3 regions of the Viridibacillus sp. d25.2 genome follow, and region 2 is predicted to be linked to each of the others. Evidence: riboswitches for the same ligand, from Rfam matches in the RefSeq annotation. Region 2 holds a riboswitch; each other region holds the start of a gene.

Region 1 (7,774 bases), 270 kb from region 2:
CTATTAAAATAGCAAATAATCCACTGCCTAAGCTTGGAAAAAAATGACCAAATACCATTCCAATAAGGGCAATAACAACGCAAAATATCAATCCAGGTAGAATGCTTATTACTTTCCTCATTTTTTTACCCCATTTATTTTTGTTTGTACCTAAACTTTACTGGAGAAATAATAATCAGTAAAATACATATAAATAATTAATACTATTAGTATTTCTAATTAAGGAGGAATTTAATGTATTACGATGCTTTGAAGACATTTGTTGCTTTAGCAGATATTAAAAATTTCACGAAAACAGCTGAATACCTCCATATTTCTCAGCCCAGTGTCAGTTTACACATAAAAAATTTAGAAACCGAATTTAATACGCAATTATTTTTACGCTCACCTAAATCGCTAAAAATTACCCCCTCCGGTGAAATTCTTCACGAACGCGCTAAACAAATGTTGGCCATTTATGATCAAACAAAATCGGATATTCTAACCCTCCAAAATGAAATATCAGGGAAACTTCTTATTGGTGCAAGCTTTACCATAGGCGAATACGTACTACCTTCATTACTCGTTACCTTACAGCAACAACATCCTGAACTCGACCTAGAAGTAATAATCGGTAATACCGATGAAATTGTCGAAGCCGTTCATTCGCTGAAGGTAGATATCGGCTTAATCGAGGGGCAAACAACCAATAAAGAGTTAATAGTAGAACCCTTTATGGAAGACGAGTTATTGTTAGTCGCATCTCCGTCTCATGTACTTGTCAAAAAAGAAAGCATAACCTTTCAAGACTTACATAATCACATATGGCTAACTCGAGAAGAAGGCTCAGGGACACGTAATTACTTACTGCATGTACTAGAATCTAATAGTATTAATATTAAATCGCTAATATCTATTAGCAGCAATCAAGGATTAAAAGAATTTATGTTGCAAGGAACTGATGGGCTTACACTACTATCAAAGAATGTTATTGAACACGAATTAAAAAGAAAAACACTCGCTGTAATCCCACTAGAAGACCATATTTTTAAAAGAAATTTTTCCTATGTATACTCACCCATTATGGGAAATAAAAAGATTACCTCCATGTTCATAAAAGAAATAAAAAATAAGTGGCCCATCTAAAAAGCCGCTTCTTACACCAATAGAATGATGTAGGAAACGGCTTTCTTATTTAATAATACCCCTATTGTTTTAACGTACGTTTTAAAAATGCTTTTGTACGTTCATTTTTTGGATGGTTAAAGATTTGCTCTGGTGGACCTTCTTCCACTATTACCCCTTTATCCATGAAAACGACACGGTCTGAAACTTCCCTTGCAAATTCCATTTCATGTGTCACTATTAACATCGTAAGACCTGTACCTGCTAATTCCTTCATTACTTTTAAGACTTCTCCTACCATTTCTGGATCAAGTGCGGAAGTAGGCTCATCAAAAAGTAAGACCTCGGGTTCCATTGATAATGCTCTAGCAATAGCTACACGTTGCTTTTGACCACCCGATAATTGATGTGGTTTCGCATTTACATAACGATTTAAACCGACAACCTTTAAGTATTTCATCGCAACTCGCTCAGCTTCACTTTTAGAACGTTTTAAAACCTTCGTTTGACCTACAATACAGTTTGTTAACACATTAAGATTATTAAACAAATTGAATGATTGGAATACCATACCAAGCTTTGTACGATAATTATTAATATTATGGTTGTTATCTAGAATATTCTCGCCATGATAAATAATCTGCCCTCCGCTTGGTCTTTCTAATAAGTTAATACAGCGGAGTAGCGTAGACTTCCCAGATCCTGAAGAGCCAATGACACAGACAACTTCCCCCTTGTTTACAGAGAAATCAATGTCTTTAAGAACCTCATGAGTGCCAAAGGATTTGCTTAGATGTTGTATCTCGATTACATTTTTCATAAGTCTATCTCCTTTGTTTGCAATCATGCTTTTTTGCCTTCTACTTGAGCTAAATCATCAATCATTTGATAGTTTTGTGGACCATCTAATCGTTTTTCAAAATAGCGTAAAATTTTCGTAACTGTGAATGTCATGACTAAGTATAAAACACCTGCTACGAAGAATGATTCAAAGTATCGGAAATTATTGCCTGAAACAGATTTTGTTTGGAAGTAAAGTTCTGTTACTCCAATTACATTCAATACCGCTGTATCTTTAATATTCATAATAAATTGGTTACCTGTTGATGGTAAAATATTTCGTAAAACTTGTGGTAACACTACATGAACCATTGTTTGCCAATGATTCATACCAATTGCTTGAGCACCCTCAAATTGCCCCTTGTCTACTGAGATAATACCCCCACGTACAATTTCAGCCATATACGCTCCCGTATTAATAGCGACGATAAAAATCGCAGCAAATGTGCGGTCCATATCTATACCAAATGCTAGAGCAGAACCATAGAAAATCACCATTGCTTGCACGATCATTGGCGTTCCACGGAAAAATTCCACATATATTGTAAGAAGTGCATTAATTAATCTTAAGAAAATTCTCTTTACTCCACGTTCAGGCTTTGGAATCGTATTAATAACACCAATCAATAACCCAATAATAGCTCCAAAAATCGTACCAACAATAGCAATGAATAATGTCATCCATGCCCCGCGAAGGAACATTTCCCAGTTGTCAGTTACGATGCTAATAATCCAATCAATACTCATACTGTTCCTCCTCCAAAAGCAGTAATACCGACTGCTACATATGCAGCCGACATAAAACATACATTATTTTGCAGCTGGTTGGTTTTTAATCGCTTTATCCATAATTTCTGTACGCTCTTCTTCAGAGATATCTTTTAAAATTTTATTAATTTTATCTTTTAACTCGCTATCTTTTTCAATACCTACAGCAATTGCTGTATCTTCTTCGGACGCTTTAAAGCCATCTGTGAATTCAACCATTACGTATTTGTCATTTGCAGAAGAAGCACTGATACCCTCTGGACGCTCAGATACATAACCATCAATCACACCAGATTCAAGTGCTACACGCATTGCAGGGAAGTTATCCATTGCAGCTTGTTTTTTAACACCAGTAATTTGATCTATTACCTCGTAGTGTGTTGTATTTAATTGACCTGTAATTTTGGCACCACTAAAATCTTGGATTGAAGTAGCTTTCTCGTATTTACTGCCCTTTTTAACAACCATTACATAATTTGAGGTATAGTAGTTATCAGTGAAATCAATTGTCTCTTTACGCTTTTTAGTTGGTGACATACCCGCCATTATTGCATCAATTTTACCTGAAGTTAATGAAGGTACTAGACCGTCCCATTCTGTTTTGACGATTACTAATTCTTTACCTAAAGAATCTGCCACACGTTTTGCAATTTCAACATCATAACCGCCAGCATATTCTGCGTTACCAGAGATCTTCACGGCACCATTTGAATCATCTTTTTGTGTCCAGTTAAACGGAGGGTATCCCGCTTCCATACCAATTGTGAATGTTTCTTTTTTCGTTTCCCCTTTAGTAGATTCACCCGAACCTGAATCCGTAGTTTTAGATCCACAACCTGCTAATAGTAAAATAGCAAGTAGCGTCATAACAGAAAAAATTGCCCAAGTTTTTTTCATATTATATTCTCCCCCTTCAAATAATATCCTTAATTTTCTTTTAAATACTAAAAAAGGCTATTGTACGTATAAAAAACGCGTCCTAAGATGAACTCAGGTCGCATTGTACAATAGCCTAAATCCTCTACTTATCCCTTAATGAGATAGCTCAACTCAACGAACTAGGACGTTCATTGAGACAGTCCTGCAGTTATTAACTGCAGACCCAGCAAGTAACATCGAGTGTATTACAAACTTCGGCGACATCTCCTTCTCCATAGTTTCATAGTTTCTCAAGCTCCACTAAAGACTAATAGATATCGCGCCTCTACCTCACCAATTAAAAAGTGAGGTTTGTATTCAATTATCGTTGTACACAGTCTACAGTAACGAACTTTTACTGTCAATAACCTTTCGATTAAATAATCAGAATAATATCGTTTTTCTTACAATTTTTTTTAGCCTCTAACAATATTAGATTCAGCGTACGTAACTTCACCTGTTGTAGCATTAATCTTATCAATTGCACCATTTTCAGAAGGAGCGTTAATAGAGTAATTTAAGCTATAAATTGTCATTTCATCATCTTCATCTATCTCTTCAAAACGTGAAAGTTTCATCTGCAAATTTTGTTTATATATAGCATCCGCTTCTGGTAATGAAATTATCGGTGTAATATTAATCCCTCGAATAGACTCCATGTTTAAAGCACTATACAGACATGAACGAATAATTCCTGTATGTATACCTACCTCAATTAGGACAGAATAATTCTCTAATTTGTATTCATGGAAATATGGGATAAAAGTAAACATAGTTGTTGGTTCATCCTCATGTTCGTCAACATACTCGTCTTCATCATATTCATCCACATTGAAGAGATCCTCATCTGAATTATCATCAAATTCTTCTGTATCTTCATTTAATACAGATTGCTCTTCAAGCATGTATTTATCGTGTATATCACCAGAAATAATCTCTAAAAATTGCATTGCGTTATCTTTCAATTGCTCAAAAGGTAACACAGTCTTTACCTCTGTATCCCAAACTACATTAGATTCATAATTAGCGCCTGCATCATCAAAATGTAATACTTCAATTACAGCTTCTGCATCTTCACCATCTGCATCCAGGTCTTCCGCAACATACCAATATAAATTACCATCTTCTTCTCGCAATACATATTGATCTGTTGCACCTAATAACTTTGGTAGTGCCTTTGTTACTTGAACAGGCGTAACAGCAAATTGTTCAAGTTCTGTTTCACTGAACAACTGACTTGCTTTTTGAACTTTCCCATCAACAGTAACGCCTATATAATCTCGAATTGGTTGATAGACTAGTTCAAATTCTCCTTGTTCTTCATTTTCTTCGATGCCTAATTCCACTAATGTCTCTTTACATAAAATCTCTCTAGCTTCATCTTCTGTTATTTCTACTTTTGGGTATGTAAGCTGGTAGTACTCTTGGAATATAGTTGCCGCTGTAATAGTACCATATGAATTAATCTCAATTACAGCACCAGAATTAGGTAAAGGGAGTTTTAGTTTTTTATCTGTTGCCTCATAAACTACTAAATATTCGCCTTCCCCAATCTCAGAGGAATTACTAAATTGTACTACTTCACGACCGAAATCCTTCATAAAGGACTCTGTAATATGTAAAATTTCATCCATCTCAAGTTCTTCTAGACTTTCTAGCTCAACACCATTATTTTCTACTAATTTATCAAAGTCAATGTTGATATTAGTCAGCTCTTTGTCATCCGTTACTTCAATATAACCATAATTGACATCATTGCGTGCATCAAGGACTTCCATACTATCTTCCATCGTTTCATCTTCATTGATCATAATCGATGGCTGTCCAATTAAATACTTCTTCAATTTCATTTCTATCTCTATCATACGATGCTCCCTTTCAAGAAATATATTATTGTTACTATAATATTAACTTCTTAAACAGTGAATTACTATCAAATAGGACATTATATAAAAAAATAATCTGCAAATAACGTCATATTTCTAATTTAAAAGAATAAAACTAAAAAAAAATGAAAAAAGACCCACACTCAGCAGATCTTTTTTCCCGTCATTATCCAATTAAAACTAATTTAACAATTAAATATATTCTGTACACAATAACTTTCCGTTGGGTATATATTCTCACCCAAATAACATTTTATTATCATTTTAATCTGTTTTTAAGTCATTTAAAATCAAATATATATCTAAATAATATTCTTAGTATTTTGGGCCATCTAATTCTTGATAGGCTTGTTGATATTTACCGCCATCAGCAACTTCTGCATGATATAAAGCTTTCAATGCATAGTTTTTCTCAAGGTCCAACGATTTTTTTAACTCTTTAAATTTTGTATGCAACTCTTTATTTTCATTAATCAATTGTTGCATTTGTGGTTTACTGTATTTCAAAAGATTTTCATCTCCTTTCAGATGTTTAATCTATTGAATAAGTATACCACTAATCGCGAGGCTTTATAACGTCCACTATTTACATAAACAAAGCAAAATCTTATGAATTTCTAAGAGAAGATACAATTGAAATAATTGAAAGTGAGTTTGGCATAATTTATTGCACGTTTCTATTCTGCTTATGAATTAGTGAAGTTCAAAATAATCCTCTTATTAATAAAAAAATATCCCTTGTTCTATCTCATTGCCAATTTCATTCTAGGAATTTCAATGTATATTTCTTTGAAATTTTCTAATACTAATCTTATAAATATCTTTTTCATTAGTACATAAGAATTCCCCTCCTTACACACTTTGTCTCCAAATATATTTCATAGAAAAGAATGAAAACGCTTATTATTTTTTGACATAAAGATGAAAATGATGTAAATTACTAAAAGACGAACGTTTTATTTTAATAGATAATAATTATTCGGTTTTAGGAGTGTATTTTATGGAGAATGTATTTGATTACGAAGATATTCAATTGGTTCCTGCAAAATGTATTGTAAATAGTAGATCTGAATGTGATACCTCTGTTACTTTAGGTGAACATACATTTAAATTGCCGGTAGTACCTGCAAATATGCAAACAATTATTGACGAAAAAGTAGCCATTCAATTAGCTGAAGATGGGTATTTCTATATAATGCATCGTTTTGAACCAAGTAAACGTGTAGATTTCACTAAAGATATGCAAGCTCGTGGATTGATAGCTTCAATTAGCGTCGGTGTGAAAGAAGAAGAGTATGAATTCATTGAACAATTAGCAGCAGATAAGATAATTCCTGATTTCATCACAATCGACATTGCACACGGTCATTCTAATGCTGTAATTAATATGATTCAACATATAAAGAAACACTTACCTGCTAGCTTTGTAATCGCCGGTAACGTTGGTACGCCAGAAGCTGTTAGGGAATTAGAAAATGCTGGAGCTGATGCTACCAAGGTCGGTATTGGACCAGGTAAAGTATGTATTACAAAGATTAAAACTGGCTTTGGTACAGGTGGCTGGCAGTTAGCTGCTCTGCGCTGGTGTTCAAAAGCTGCTACTAAACCGATTATCGCAGATGGTGGAATCCGTACAAATGGTGATATCGCTAAATCTGTACGCTTTGGTGCTTCAATGGTCATGATCGGTTCGCTATTTGCTGGACACGAAGAATCTCCAGGTAAAACAATTGAGAAAGACGGTAAACTTCTTAAAGAATACTTTGGTTCAGCTTCTGAATTCCAAAAAGGTGAGAAGAAGAACGTCGAAGGTAAAAAACTGTATGTAGAGCATAAAGGCTCTCTAAAGGATACACTTGTTGAAATGCAGCAAGACCTTCAATCATCTATCTCTTATGCAGGTGGCAAAAAACTTGACGCTATTCGTACAGTAGATTATGTTGTCGTTAAAAACTCTATCTTTAATGGAGATAAAACGTACTAAGAACTTATAACGCATTATAACCGCCAAAAATTTTTGGCGGTTTTTCTATTTCTCTATTTTTGTTTATTTTCTACGATTTCAACAAACTTTGTTGAAGCTGGTGATAGAGGTACACTTTTTAAAAAGCATACGCCTATACTCCTTTTCGGGATCTCTTCTATTAAAGGCACTTCATATAATATTCCTTTATTTAAATACTCTTTGGAAAATTCTTTAGTTACGCAAGCTATTCCCAAATTTATTTTAGCAAACTCTAATAACAAATCATGTGAAC
Region 2 (7,417 bases):
ATCGGCTGAGTACTGTAATAATTGTGGATATATTGAATCCCTCTATGTTTCTGAGCCAAAAATTTTAGAATAACTCATTCAGATAACTTAACTAAATTTATAGTTTTATGTAAATGTATATGAATTAATTTAACAAAAAGCATTCAGAATGGTCACACACTGAATGTCTTTTGTTATTTTTAGATAACATGGTTATTTTAGATCCTACTGATATGACCGTTGTTTTCTTCTACGATGAACGATTTCCGAGGCAGTTGCCAAGCCGCTTCGAGGGTATTTTAAAATAAAAAAGACTGTAGATAAACCGAATTTCTTCGAGTTTGTCTACAGCCTGAAACTATTAGCTCAATAGCTAGGTAGTTTTTTAAGTTAACGGTGACTATCAAAGTCACAGTCTTTTAATTTTACGATTTTTGTTTTATGAACGATTTTGTATCCAAACCAGATCGCTAAGAAAATTGGCAATCCGATGTATGAAACAAGCATACCATACCAGTCGATATGTTCACCTGTGAATGCTGTATAGTTTTGACCAACAACGACAATTGCACAAAGTACGAAGGCAAAGATTGGACCGAATGGGAACCATTTTGCTTTATAAGGCAATTCGTTTAAATCACGACCTTGAACAATATAAGCTTTACGGAATCGGTAATGACTTACTGCAATTCCAAGCCAAGCTATAAATCCACACATACCTGAAGCATTTAACAACCAAATGTAGACAACACCATCACCGAAGAATGATGCAATAAATGATACACAAGCAACTAAACAAGTTGCTACTAATGCAGCCACCGGAATACCACGTTTGTTTAATTTAGTGAACATTTTAGGTGCTTTACCGTCTTTTGCAAGCTCCCAAAGCATACGTGATGATGCATATAATCCAGAGTTACCTGAAGATAAAATCGCTGTTAAAATAATCGCATTCATTACTGACGCAGCAAACGCAATTCCTGCATTTTCAAATACTAATGTAAACGGGCTTACTGTAATATCGCTACTTGCTAAACGTGTATCTGTGAATGGGATTAATAAACCAATCGCTAAAATTGCTAAAATGTAAAATAACAAAATACGCCAGAAAACTTGACGAACAGCTTTCGGAATATTTTTTCCTGGATCATCTGTTTCACCAGCAGTAATCCCTAGTAGTTCTGTACCTTGGAACGAGAAACCTGCAGCTAGGAAAATACCGAACATTGCGAAGAAACCACCATGGAATGGACCATCTTCAATGAAGAAGTTTTTGAATCCTACTGGGTCTTGTCCACCCATCAAACCAAATACCATCAAGAAACTAACAATGATAAAGACAATAATTGTTACGACTTTTATAAGAGAAAACCAATATTCGCTTTCACCAAAGCTTTTAATTGATAAGATATTTAATGTGAAGATGATGACTAAAAACCCTGCTGTCCAGTAGAATGACGATACATCCGGGAACCAAAATTTCATGATTAATGATACAGCTGCGATTTCAGCTGCAATCGTAATTGCCCAGTTATACCAATAGTTCCAACCTAGAGCAAAACCTAATGCTGGGTCAACGAATTTAGATGCGTAAGTACTAAATGAACCAGATACAGGCATAAACGCAGCCATCTCACCTAAACTTGTCATTAAGAAAAACACCATAATACCAATTAGAGAATATGCTAATAGTGCTCCGCCTGGACCAGCCTCATGGATGGCTCCACCACTTGCTAAGAACAACCCGGTACCAATTGTTCCTCCAAGTGAAATCATCGTCACATGACGACTATTCAATCCTCTATTAAGACCTTGCGTTTCAACGCCTTGGCCATTATTTTTATTACTCATTAAGAATCTCCTCTTTCCATTTTTCATTGCAAGAAGGTTAACTTGATGTCATAAAAAATACCATCACAAGGAATATGCGATGGTATCAAAACATGCCCATCAACCTTGATAAAGATAGCTCAACACGCCTGCTAAGACGTGACAGTTCTGCACCTTTCGGCAACAGCCCCAATATTTATAAGAAGAAGCTTATAAACACTTCGGCGATATTCCCTTTCAAATAGAATCACTGACGCTTTTCGCCTCATCCATTTTACTTTTTAACACCGCGACCTCTACCTCATCGAATGGATGAGGCATTGCAATATATTAATTTAATATGCCCCAATTATAATACAAGAGAATTGTATATTCAAGATGTAAATTTTCTTGAATATTAAAACAATTTGAGTTTAATTCTAAATAATTCTTCAAAATATCGCTTTAGCATCCCTCGGAAGCGTATGAATATGCTTTAAATAACCAAGCACTTTAGTACTTTCTTCATAACTGCGGAATGAAAGAAGACTAGCAACATTTGTTGCTGAACTTTGGAATAAATTACACATAGTAAATAGCGCTTGCCACGCAGAATCATAACTAGCGTTATTATATGTTGCGAGTAACTGCTCCCACACTTCTTTTGATAATAGATACTCTAGGTCCTTACCATTTTTACCAACGCTTCTAGAAAAGTCTGTTTTTACTCCAACATGCCATGAAAGCATTTGAATAAGCATGTTGCGTGTATTATTAAAATGTTCTTGTACATAGAGCATTTCTTTTCTCCATAAGCCTTTCGCTATATATGTAGCAACCCACCAAAATTCATTACAACAATCCTTATAATGTTCTTCTGTTGGGCATTGCACCCAATAGTCGACATCTGTCGGTTTAGTGAGTTTTGGAAGTGATCGATCTTTATCTAACAAGATTGTAGTTAAACTATCCTCTTTACAATATGCTTCTTGTTCTTCAATAGAGATAAGCATCAAATCAATTCGGTTTCCATCCGAAAATTGCATTAAGTATGTATAGCGTCCACCAAGCTCCGGAGGAAATAACACCATATCCTCTGGTGTTTGCATAATGATTCTCTCTCCAAAAATATCTACCCAATGAGGATTGTTAGTAAATGATTTAATATCAGTAACAATATAGACAATATCAAAATCTTGAAAAGGGTCTTCTTTCACATTTATATTTGTTCTCGAACCATTCATACAAACGGCTCGAACACGTTCATCATTATTCGCTACATTTATGATTAAATCCATCATTTGTTGCGCTGTTCTCATCACCAATTCCTCCATTTCAATTCGATAAATTTATTTTGAGTCCTCTTAATTATATCCATTTTCTTTGATATAATTAACCTTTGTCAAATAGTGGGTTTGTAAAACCAGGAAATTCATGAATATATATAGGAGGCGCTACAATTGGCAACAAATCCAGCTGTTCAAAATAGCAAAAAGCTTAAATGGAACCGCGACGCTTGGTTACTTGTAATTGGAATTGTTTTCATCGCTTCTACATTACGTTCACCTCTAACAGCTGTAGGTCCAATCATCTCATTTATTCGCGAAGGCTTACACATTTCAAATGTATTGGCAGGATTTATCACAACAATTCCCTTACTTGCCTTTGCTATTATTTCTCCTATAGCTCCAAAATTTTCAAAGCGTTTTGGTATAGAACGTACATTACTATTCTCAACAGCATTACTTGCAGTTGGAATTCTTACTCGATCTTTCGGTACAACCTTTACTCTGTTATTAGGTACATCGCTAATCGGTGTGGCAATTGCTTTTGGAAATGTATTGCTACCAAGTTTGATTAAGTTGAAATTCCCATTACAGGTTGGATTATTAACAGGTATTTTCACAGTTTCTATGAATCTCTCTGCAAGTTTAGCAGCTGGGATTAGTTATCCTCTTGCTAGCGGAGAACTCGGATGGAGAATTACACTTGGTATTTGGTTTGTTTTAGTAATTATCGCCCTAATTGTTTGGCTCCCACAAATTCGTAAACCTAAGTCCGAATTGAATAATGGCTCCCACACTAATAAAGAACATGTCTCGCTTTGGAAATCACCTATAACTTGGACAGTTACATTATCACTGGGTTTCCAATCTCTTATTTTCTATACTACTGCTGCTTGGATTCCAGAAATGTTGCAGTCACAAGGTATGAGTGCTAATACAGCTGGATGGATGTTCTCCTTTATGCAGTTTTCACAATTGCCTGCAACGTTCGTGATTCCGATTATTGCAGGACGAAGAAAAGACCAACGTCCTCTTGTTGTTGTATACGGTGTTCTTTATCTAGCAGGCTTCGGAGGTATTTTAGCTGGCTGGACTTCATTGACAGTGTTATGGATGATTTTACTTGGACTTGCGGGTGGTGCATCATTTAGTTTAGCAATGATGTTTTTCTCACTTCGTACGCGTACAGCTCATGAAGCGGCAGAATTATCGGGTACCGCTCAATCATTTGGTTATTTATTAGCTGCAATAGGTCCTGTGTTATTTGGTTATGTTCACGATATTACAAATAGCTGGACAACAGCTATCATCCTATTCATTATTACAGTTATGTTATTAATGACCGCTGGTATGCATGCTGCAAAAGAAGGTTATGTTTCTCCCGAAAGATAGCGTATACTCCGAGCTTAAAATAGCTCGGAGTTTTTTAGTATTAATAATAGAAGTTATGCATGTGTAATCTTGCACTCCCAGTAAAATGAGTCATAGAAAAAAGCTATTATGTAGTGGCACTGAGTATCGTTTTTGAGACAATAAGAAAACACCTTATTTTGCAGCCAGTTGACGGTATTGTACCGGCGACTGGCTGTTTAATTTCGTTTTAATCCGGATATTGTTATAATAATAAATGTATTCTTCGACCATATTTATTACGCGTGCATTTGTCGTGCGGTAAATTTCGTCGAGGTAGAACGTTTCAGACTTTAGCGAGGAGTGAAACGTTTCGATTGGGGAATTATCAACGGGCGTGCCTTTACAAGACATGCTCATGGTAATTCCCTTTTCTTTGATTGTTTTTTGATATACATAAGATGTATATACAGATCCTTGATCACTATGCAGAATGCAGCCCTCTGGTAAATTAGGTAATTGATTGAGCGTATCTAAAACAAAGGCTGTATCTTGCTTAGACCCAATAGTTTGTGCAATAATCTCGCCATTAAACAGATCTAATATACTTGAAAGATACATCATGGTTTGTCCAAAAGGCAAGTAGGTAATATCTGTTACGAGCTTCTCTAATGGTTTTGTTGCACTAAAATCGCGAGCTAATAAATTTGGAGCGATGTAGGCTGGTTGGCCCGTACGTTTACGTTTCTTTACTTTTACACGGCACTGCCAGTTATATTTTTGCATAACACGTTGCACCGTTTTCTCACTAATACCTGTTAATAATTTTGTGATTTTTCGATAACCGTATCTAAATTTGTGTAGCTTGCACAAGTTACCAATTTGTTTGTCTCGAAGCTCCTTTGATGTTTGCGTATGAACTTTTGCTTTCCAACGATAGTAAGACGAACGGCCAACTCCTAAATGAAGACAGATTTCACTAATTGACATACTTCCTTTTAATTCCTCCACTAATTGAACTACAACTCTTGAAACCACTTCCTCTCCAATTCTACGTACTTTTTTAATACTTCAATCTGTTGTTTTAGATAACGATTTTCAGCTTGTAACTTTGCGGTTTCACTTTCATATTCAGGTCCTTTACCAAAGGTATATTGTTTACCCACTGGCTGTTCAAGCCGATGTAATTCGCCATTTCGATACCATTTCAACCATGTTTTTAATTGACTGTGATTACGAATATTCAACTCTTCTAATACTTGCTTTACAGGAATCCCAGCTAATCTCATCTCAATTGCCTTCATTTTAATTTCTACTGGATAACTGACTCTTGTCCCCATAGAAAAAACACCTCCGCGTTGGTTTTTAAAGGTAGGATACCCATTTTTTCAACGAAAGGTGTTTTTATTTGTCTCATATTTTTAGGTCAGTGCATAGTTTCAAACACTACATAATAGCTTTTAATTACACTGTCTTTATATTTACTATTTTCTTAAAGCCATACAAAGAAGTGCCATCTAAATAAATTATTTCTCAAAATGATAGCGACCGTTAAATAATTCGAGTGTGACAGGTTCCTTAGCTCCCGAGAAATTAACTTGGAACGGACATTCGCCTCGTTCTGTTATTACTTTTGCTACAACACCATCTCCAATTGGACTAGCAAAGTATAAGTCACCGCCGGCTAACGTAAGAACCTGGACAATAGCGTTCAACTCTTGATCGACATACGCTTCTGCAACCTCTAACCCTAAATATCGAGACCATTTTCTAGCCGTTTTTTCAGCATCTATTACTGCAAAAGTAACGCCTGCAAAGTCCAACTTTTCTGGTTGATTTCCAATGACGCCCTTTTCAACTTGCTCCTTTCTACGCTTATCGTCATTATCATCCCATTGAATAATGAATGGTAGTTGAAGTGCGTTATTTTCTTCTCCAGCATAAAGTAATTGCCAATTAATAATACTGCCATCTGGTCGTTTTCTGTACATCGGCACTGGTCCATTTACTGATAGACCTTGCTCTTTCAAACGCTCTGCTACCCTCTCAATATCCGATGTACGTGCTGCAAATCTTACGAAGCCTTCTTTGAAATCATTATTTACTACTGTTTCAATAAGACTGTGATGTAAATGCTCTGTCTCAGCTACTAGAGCTCTGTCGTATGTACCGAGATACTCGATATAGCTTAGATCAAAGTAGCTAAGTGCATTATATGTTCCGCGTCCTTCATGTACGCCACCTTCAACAGCATGGATCCCCTGACTTTGTAGTGGCTTAATTACTTCTTTTGGTTCATCTACAAAATGTACTAAATGATCAAACGATAATGTCATGTTCAAGTCCCCTTATTTAAATAGATAATGTGAAACGATTTTCACAAACGATTTCTCGATTGTTAATAACGCCCTTTCATCAAAATCAAATTTCGGATGATGATGCGGGAATTGTGTGCGTTCATCTTCATTTTGAGAGCCTACTTTGAAGTAAGTGCCTGGCTTTTCATTTAAAAAGTAGGCAAAGTCTTCTGCACCCATTGAAGGCTCGATATCTATTACAGATTCTACACCGAACTCATTTTCAAATAACTCTTTTACAAGCGCAGTTTCGACTGGATGATTATAAAGCGCTGGGTAGCCACGTAAATAATCAATTTCATATGTTGCATGCGCTGATTCAGTAGTCCCTTTTACAATTGCATAAATTTCCTCTTTCACCTTACTCCGAACATCTTCTGTCATTGTACGCACTGTTCCTTCAATAATCGCCGAATCTGCGATAATGTTAAAAGCACTACCTGCATGGAAAACCCCTACTGTCACTACCGCTGCATCAAAAGGGTTTAAGCGACGACTGACTATTTTCTGTAATGAACTTACTATTTCACTACCGATTACGATTGAATCGATGGATTGCTGTGGTTTTGCACCGTGTCCACCAAGCCCTTGAACTTTAATCGCGAATTTATCTACTGCTGCCATTCTATAGCCATC
Region 3 (7,774 bases), 1.4 Mb from region 2:
AGATGCCTAGTCAGTTTTTTTAATTTATATTTTTAAACTTGAATTGCGAGACTAGCTGCTAACTCAAATTCATCATGTAATGCATTTGCAGCCAAAAACATTGAATCCTGAGGTATGATAACAGAAATTTTAATTTCAGAAGTACTTACCATTTTTAGTGTAATATTTTCTCTATGTAAGCGATCGAACATTTTTGCAGCTACGCCAGGATTAGATACTATACCCGATCCAACAATTGACACTTTAGCTACGTCTTCTTCATAATTCACATGACGAAAACCAATTACAGATTTATTTGCTTCCAATACACGAGCGGTGTCTGCTAAATTTTCTTTTTTAATAGTAAAAGATACCGAAGGCTCTACACCTTCAATAAGAGTTTGGACGATTATATCTACGTTAATATGATTGTCTGCTAAAACTGTAAAAATATTTACTAAAGAACCATTATAATTCCCTTCATACCCTACGGTTACACGAATAATATCTGACATAAATGCAACCCCGCGTACTACTAAACCTTTTTCCACTTCTACTTCCTCCTTCATAATTGTTCCTTCATCATCTACATAACTAGAGCGAACTGCTAATGGAATATTATAGTTTTTCGCAAACTCTACAGCACGTGGATGCAAAACACCTGCTCCTAAATTCGCCAATTCCAGCATTTCATCATATGACAGTCCTTGCAGCTTGCGAGCTTTAGGAACATAACGAGGATCTGAAGTATACACACCATCAACATCTGTATAAATATCACAGCGTTCAGCACCTAATACTGCAGCTAAAGCAACTGCTGTCGTATCTGAACCACCACGACCTAGAGTTGTAATATTATTATTACTATCGATTCCTTGGAAACCTGCAACTACAGCTACACAGTCTCTATCCAATGCTTTCTGTATATTTGCCGTTTGGATTTCCACAATGCGCGAATCACTTGGAACGCCTTCTGTTAATATTCCAGCTTGCCAACCAGTGAAGGACTGAGCTTTTAAACCTATGCTTTGCAAAGCAATCGATAATAATGAGATAGTCACCTGCTCACCTGTTGTTAAGAGCGTATCCATTTCTCGCTTCGATGGATTTGGCATAATTTCATGCGCCATATCTACAAGTGTATCTGTCGTTTTACCCATTGCCGAAACAACAACGACAATATTATTGCCCTTTTCTTTCTCTTTCTGAATGCGTCTTGCTACATGCATTACGCGTTCAATCGTTGCAACTGATGTACCACCAAATTTAAAGACTAAACAACTCACCCATAACCTCTCCTTTACTTGTTATGACGACCGTATTCACAATGACATCTTATGAAAAAAGCAGCCTTTCACACGTTTCCATGTGAAAAGCCGCCTCCGTAGAATGCACGTTTAAAAGAACATTCATGTGAGATAGCCCTCCAGAACCGAAACGGATCTGACAATTCTACACTTGTTAAATGTAGAACCAGAAATAAATTGGAAATAGTCAATTTATCACTTCGGCGGCCTCCCCTTTCATCAACAGTCTTAGGATCTATTCATCCTCTTGCTGATTACTCTTGAAATCCGCGCCTCTATCATCACTAAATAGTGATTATTTAAATAGTAATGTTACCTTAACACAATTTTCTGATTACTACAATTTATTTTTCAGAAAAATAAGTAAATATTGTATAAGCTAGTTTTTTTGGTACATTCGCAGCAATTAACTCTTCATAGGATGCCTCACTAATCTTTTTTACCGAACCAAATTGTTTGAGAAGTTGCTGCTTCCGTTTCGGACCAATTCCTTCAATTTCATCGAGGACAGATGTGATGGCATTCTTCTCATGTAATTGGCGATGGAAGGTAATAGCAAAACGATGCACTTCATCTTGAATTCGCTGTAATAGATAAAATGCTTCACTCGTTCTCTTTAATGGAATAATTTCTGGCGGCGAGCCATACAGCAGTTGAGAAGTTTGGTGTTTATCGTCTTTTGCTAAACCAGCAATAGGGATATCTAAACCAAGCTCATCTTCTAATATTTCTCTTGCCACTTCCATTTGCCCTTTCCCACCATCGATAACGATTAAATCAGGTAAAGGCAAGCCATCTCTTAATACACGAGTATATCTTCGGCGAATGACTTCTCGCATTGCACCGTAATCGTCATGCTTTGCAGCCACTTGAATTTTATATTTACGATAATCCTTTTTGCTTGGCTTTCCGTCAATAAAAACAACCATTGCTGAAACGGCGTCAGCTCCGAAAATATGGGAGTTATCAAATGATTCTATGCGAAGCGGTGTAGCGATATTCATCGCATTTCCTAATTCTTCGCATGCACCTATTGTCCTTTTTTCTTGACGCTCAAGTAACTGGAATTTCTCAGAGATAGCGATTTGAGCATTTTTACTGGCTAAATCAACAAGTTCTTTTTTCTTTCCCCTTTGTGGGATTGTCACTTTTATATCAAGCACAGTCGCTAAAAGCTCTCCTTCAATATTCGAAGGTATGAAGATTTCCTTTGGCTTAATATGTTCTGCTTGTTCATAAAAGCGCCCGACAAACGTTAAGAATTCTTCCTCAGGATCTCTATAAATCGGGAATAACGAAACATCTCTTTCAATTAACTTACCTTGTCGAACAAAGAATACTTGGATACACATCCAGCCTTTATCTACCGCATAACCAAAAACGTCACGGTTCGTAAAATCAGTAAGGGTGATTTTCTGACGTTCCATGACCGTTTCTATATGGGCAATTTGATCTCGGTATTCTTTCGCTCTTTCGAAATCTAATTTTTCAGCTGCATCGAGCATTTTTGCATTTAAATCTTCTTTAACTTCTCCGTAACCACCATTTAGGAAACTCGTTATACCTTGAATGATTTCTTGATATTGGTCTTTCTCAACTTCTTTTACACAAGGAGCTAGACATTGACCTAAATGATAATATAAACAAACTCGGTTTGGTAAATTCGTACATTTCCGAAGAGGATACAGGCGATCAAGTAATTTTTTCGTTTCATTTGCAGCAAAACTATTTGGATAAGGTCCAAAGTATTTACCATTGTCCTTCTTCACTTTGCGAACGATAAGAAGTCGCGGGTGCTTCTCATTTGTGATTTTAATATATGGGTACGTCTTGTCATCCTTCAGCATAATGTTGTATTTCGGATCATGAGTTTTAATGAGGTTTAATTCTAAAATAAAAGCCTCTATATCCGAAGATGTCACTATGTATTCGAAATCTTCTATTTCACTTACAAGTCGTTGCGTTTTACCATCGTGACTGCCTGTGAAATAAGAGCGTACGCGATTTTTTAGCACCTTTGCTTTGCCGACATAAATAATTGTACCTTGTCGATCTTTCATCAAGTAACAACCTGGTTGGTCAGGTAGAATGGCTAATTTTTGCTTTATTAATTCGTTCATCTTATCACCTTCTTAGAAAAGTGCAAGCGCCTTGTTCATTCCCGATATGCATAAGACGAATTGGCATGGAGGTAGCTCTTTAACCTCATTTCGAATTTGGGTTATGACCTCGAGGGGCTAGGCGCTGGAACTAGATCATGTACAGAATAGTTTTATACTTCATTATTTCTAAAAAAAACCGGGTACCATTGTAGGAACCCGGTTTTATATTTATTTTTTCAAAGATTAAGCGTGTTTTTGAATGAATTCAACTAATGCTTCTTTCGGTTGGAAACCAACTGTTTTATCAACTGGCTCTCCGTCTTTAAATAACAATAGAGTTGGAATTGACATAATGCCAAATTTACTTGCTGTTTCTTGGTTTTGGTCTACATCAACTTTAACAATTTTAGCTGCACCGTTTAGTTCAGAATCTAGTTCTTCTAAAACTGGAGCGATCATTTTACAAGGTCCGCACCAAGTTGCCCAAAAATCAACTAGTACTAAACCTTCTGCGATATCATTTGAAAAGCTTGCATCTGTTGCGTGTACAATTGCCATATTAAATATCCTCCTTCAACTTGCGTATAACGGTAGTATAGCACGGATAAAAAGCACGAGCGACTGTTATGCTTATAACAGCATTATTTTGCAATAACGATAGTAAAATACGTATTTCACATGTCTATTTGTATACTTGTATGAAAAAAACCCTGTAAATAGTGTATCCATTTACAGGGTTTAGAAGCGTCAATTACGCGTTTACTAATAATTTTTTGAACTCTTCGGTAAGCATTGGGATAACTTCAAAGAGGTCTCCAACGATGCCGTAGTCAGCTACTTTAAAAATATTAGCTTCTGGATCTTTGTTAATCGCAACGATTACTTTTGAGTTAGACATACCAGCTAAATGTTGGATTGCACCTGAAATACCTGCTGCAATATAAAGATCAGGTGTAACAACTTTACCAGTTTGACCGATTTGCAATGAATAATCGCAGTAATCAGCGTCACAAGCACCTCGTGAAGCACCAACAGCGCCACCAAGTACGTTAGCAAGCTCTTTTAATGGAGCAAAACCATCTTCACTTTTCACGCCACGACCACCAGCTACTACAACTTTTGCCTCTGACAAATCAACGCCATCTGTTGATTTGCGAACGACCTCTTTAATAATAGTACGTAGATTCGTAATATCTACTGACATTGATGTCACGTCACCTGAGCGAGATTCGTCTTTTGTGAGAGGTGCAATGTTATTTGGACGGATTGTCACAAACACAAGACCCTCTTTCACTTGTACTTTTTCAAATGCTTTACCAGAATAGATTGGGCGGATGAAAACTGCTTTTTCATCTTCTCCTTCAATATCTGTAACATCTGATACTAAACCGCTTTGTAATTTACTAGCTACTTTAGGAGAAAGGTCTTTACCTAGAGCAGTATGACCGAAAACGATTGCTTCTGGTTGCTCTTGCTCAGTAACAGCCATAAATGCTTGGCTAAATCCATCAGAAGTATACTGTTTTAAATGTGGGTGTTCAACAGTCACTACACGGTCTGCACCGTTTTGAATAAGTTCCTCGGCAAGATTCGCTACAGCGTCTCCGATTAGAACGCCTACAACTTCTCCGCTACCAGACACTTTTTTTGCAGCTGCAATAGCTTCGAATGATACATTTCTTAAGCTTCCTTCGCGTACTTCACCTAATACTAATACTTTTTTAGACATGTTATGTCCCTCCCATACAATTTAAAATCAGCTTATACTACTTTTGCTTCTGAATGTAATAGACTAACAAGCTCTTTCACCTGATCAGATAAATCGCCTTCTAATACACGTCCAGCTACTTTTTGAGCTGGTAAGTAAATTTCAACTGTTGTTGTTTTTGCTTGAACATCATCTTCATCAATATCTAAATCATCTAATTCTAGCTCTTCAAGAGGCTTTTTCTTCGCTTTCATAATACCAGGTAAAGATGGATAACGAGGCTCGTTTAAACCTTGTTGTGCTGTAACTAGAAGTGGTAATTCAGCTTCAAGAACTTCTGAATCTCCTTCTACATCACGAATGATTTTAGCTGTTTTGCCATCGATTTCAAGTTTTGTAATTGTAGTTACATAGTTCATACCTAGTAATTCCGCAACACGTGGACCTACTTGACCTGAACCACCATCAATAGCAACGTTACCACCTAATATAAGGTCTGCCTCTTTATCTTTTAAGTATTCAGCTAAAATATATGCTGCTGAGAATTGATCAAGCTCATCTAAATCATCTTCAGTGTTGATTAAGACTGCTTTATCAGCACCCATAGCTAAAGCCGTACGGAGTTGTTTTTCTGCATCTTCACCGCCGATAGTAACAACTGTTACTTCTCCGCCTTGTGCATCACGAACTTGAATAGCTTCTTCGATTGCGTATTCATCGTATGGGTTGATGATGAATTCTGCTCCATCTTCTTGAATTGCTCCACCAGTTACAACAATCTTTTCTTCTGTGTCAAAAGTACGTTTTACTAATACAAAAATGTTCATTCAACAAACCTCCTAATACTATTTTTTATTTACCTGTGAAAGTAGGTTCACGTTTTTCGATGAATGCTTGAATACCTTCTTTGGCATCTTCAGACATGAAAACGGTTCCAAAAGCTTTTGCCTCAGCTTCAATGCCTTCATAGAATGAAGTGTGCTTAGCATATTGCAACATATCAATTGCAGCTTTTAGAGCAACTGAACTTTTCTTCGCAATACGTTTGGCTGTTGCAATCGTTTGAGGTAGCAATTCCTCATCAGAAAAGGCAGCGTTGGCTAAGCCCCACTTTACAGCCTCCGTGCCAGAAATAGGCTCACTAGTGAACAACATTTCTGCCGCTTTTGCTACCCCTACATAACGAGGTAGGCGCTGTGTACCTCCAAAACCAGGAATTAGCCCCAATTGTAATTCAGGTAATCCTAATTTCGCATTTTCAGTCACATAGCGGAAATGACAACTCATCGCTAGCTCAAGTCCCCCACCTAAAGCTGCGCCGTGAATGCCAGCAATAACTGGCTTAGGGAATTTCTCTAAACGTTCAAAAACATCTTGCCCGTTCGCAGATAATTTTACAAATTCAGCACCTGAAGCAACATCTGTAAATTCTTTAATATCTGCTCCTGCTGAGAAGAATCTTCCTTCCCCATGTAAAACGATAACTCGAACTGTTTCATCATGCTCTACAGCACTTAAAAGTTCGTTTACTTCTAAAATTAGACCCCGCGATAAGGCATTTGCGGGTGGGCGCTGAATCGTTGCAATTGCAACTCCATCTTCTACTGTCCAACGTAAAAACTCCATACTCCCATTTCCCCCTTTGCATTTTGGCTATGTAAGTAGTTTACTAGATGAATTGAAGTAATGGATTGGCTACTATCAATTCAGCTGTTGTTTACAGATGCCTATGCTTTTATTCCATTTAATATTAAATGTTGTACTTTCGGTGCTAGCGCAGTTAAGTCATATTTATGATCATTCATGACCCATGATGTCGTTACTTCATCAATCGTCCCAAAAATGAGCTGGCGCGCGAGTCGCAGATCCATTTCTGAATTAAATTCTTTCGTCTCCATACCTTCTACTAATATTTCATCAAGTAATATTAAATACTCTCTTAATACCGCATTAATTTTGAGACGAACATCTTTATTAGACTGACGAAGCTCTAATTGTGTAACTGTAGCCAAATGATGATCCCCTGCTAGAACCTGGAAATGATTCTCAATCATCGCCTTTAACTTTTCAGACGATGACTTTCCATCTCTAATTATACACTGTAAATTTTCTACAAACACAGACATTTTTTCCTTAAATACCGAAATTAATATGTCTTCTTTGTTTTTAAAGTATAAATAGATTGTTCCATCGGCGACGCCTGCCTGTTTAGCAATTTTGGAAACTTGTGCATGGTGATAACCATTTTCCGCAATTACAATAACGGCCGCATCGATAATTTGTCTATACTTCGGTTTGTCTTTCTTCAATACGATCACCACCATATAAAAAATGAAAATATGAATGACTATTCATTCATATTTTCATCTTATAATTTCATTTTACACTTGTCAAGCAGACTTGTCATTATTTTCACATAATTTTCAGTGTTCTTTCTTTATCTTCTTCTTGTAAAGTACGGCGCAGTATTTTACCGACAGCTGTTTTTGGTAGTTCATCACGGAATTCATAAATACGCGGAACTTTAAATGCGGCTAAGTTTTCTCGACAATACGTATTGAACTCTTCTTCTGTTACTTTCATGCCTTCTTTTAATACGATAAAAGCTTTCACTGTTTCACCCCGATATGGATCAGGAACACCGAGTGCTACACATTCCTGTACAGCCTCATGCTCAT

The links. A riboswitch is a leader RNA that binds a small molecule or an ion and turns the genes downstream of it on or off. The one in region 2 is predicted to bind lysine.
Region 1: another riboswitch for lysine. It lies ahead of ACZLO7_RS00680 (transporter substrate-binding domain-containing protein); the one in region 2 lies ahead of ACZLO7_RS21200 (amino acid permease).
Region 3: another riboswitch for lysine. It lies ahead of ACZLO7_RS06295 (aspartate kinase); the one in region 2 lies ahead of ACZLO7_RS21200 (amino acid permease).

The regions. Positions count from the first base shown of each region.
Region 1 covers NZ_CM196652.1:123,844-131,617, forward strand. Annotated here, with positions in the region: gene ACZLO7_RS00660 (YeiH family protein) at 1-121, opposite strand, end outside; gene ACZLO7_RS00665 (LysR family transcriptional regulator) at 235-1,125, shown strand; gene ACZLO7_RS00670 (amino acid ABC transporter ATP-binding protein) at 1,187-1,924, opposite strand; gene ACZLO7_RS00675 (amino acid ABC transporter permease) at 1,948-2,691, opposite strand; gene ACZLO7_RS00680 (transporter substrate-binding domain-containing protein) at 2,755-3,609, opposite strand; lysine riboswitch at 3,746-3,927, opposite strand; gene ACZLO7_RS00685 (hypothetical protein) at 4,047-5,495, opposite strand; gene ACZLO7_RS00690 (hypothetical protein) at 5,832-6,023, opposite strand; gene guaC (GMP reductase) at 6,517-7,500, shown strand; gene ACZLO7_RS00700 (LysR family transcriptional regulator) at 7,554-7,774, opposite strand, start outside.
Region 2 covers NZ_CM196652.1:4,336,479-4,343,895, forward strand. Annotated here, with positions in the region: gene ACZLO7_RS21200 (amino acid permease) at 370-1,830, opposite strand; lysine riboswitch at 1,938-2,116, opposite strand; gene ACZLO7_RS21205 (aminoglycoside 6-adenylyltransferase) at 2,241-3,107, opposite strand; gene ACZLO7_RS21210 (CynX/NimT family MFS transporter) at 3,249-4,466, shown strand; one part of gene ACZLO7_RS21215 (IS3 family transposase) at 4,620-5,491, opposite strand; one part of gene ACZLO7_RS21215 (IS3 family transposase) at 5,491-5,764, opposite strand; gene ACZLO7_RS21220 (VOC family protein) at 5,951-6,760, opposite strand; gene ACZLO7_RS21225 (M20 metallopeptidase family protein) at 6,773-7,417, opposite strand, start outside.
Region 3 covers NZ_CM196652.1:1,274,215-1,281,988, reverse strand. Annotated here, with positions in the region: gene ACZLO7_RS06295 (aspartate kinase) at 33-1,265, opposite strand; lysine riboswitch at 1,391-1,572, opposite strand; gene uvrC (excinuclease ABC subunit UvrC) at 1,631-3,406, opposite strand; gene trxA (thioredoxin) at 3,632-3,946, opposite strand; gene ACZLO7_RS06280 (electron transfer flavoprotein subunit alpha/FixB family protein) at 4,140-5,117, opposite strand; gene ACZLO7_RS06275 (electron transfer flavoprotein subunit beta/FixA family protein) at 5,150-5,923, opposite strand; gene ACZLO7_RS06270 (enoyl-CoA hydratase) at 5,949-6,722, opposite strand; gene fadR (fatty acid metabolism transcriptional regulator FadR) at 6,824-7,405, opposite strand; gene ACZLO7_RS06260 (long-chain-fatty-acid--CoA ligase) at 7,509-7,774, opposite strand, start outside.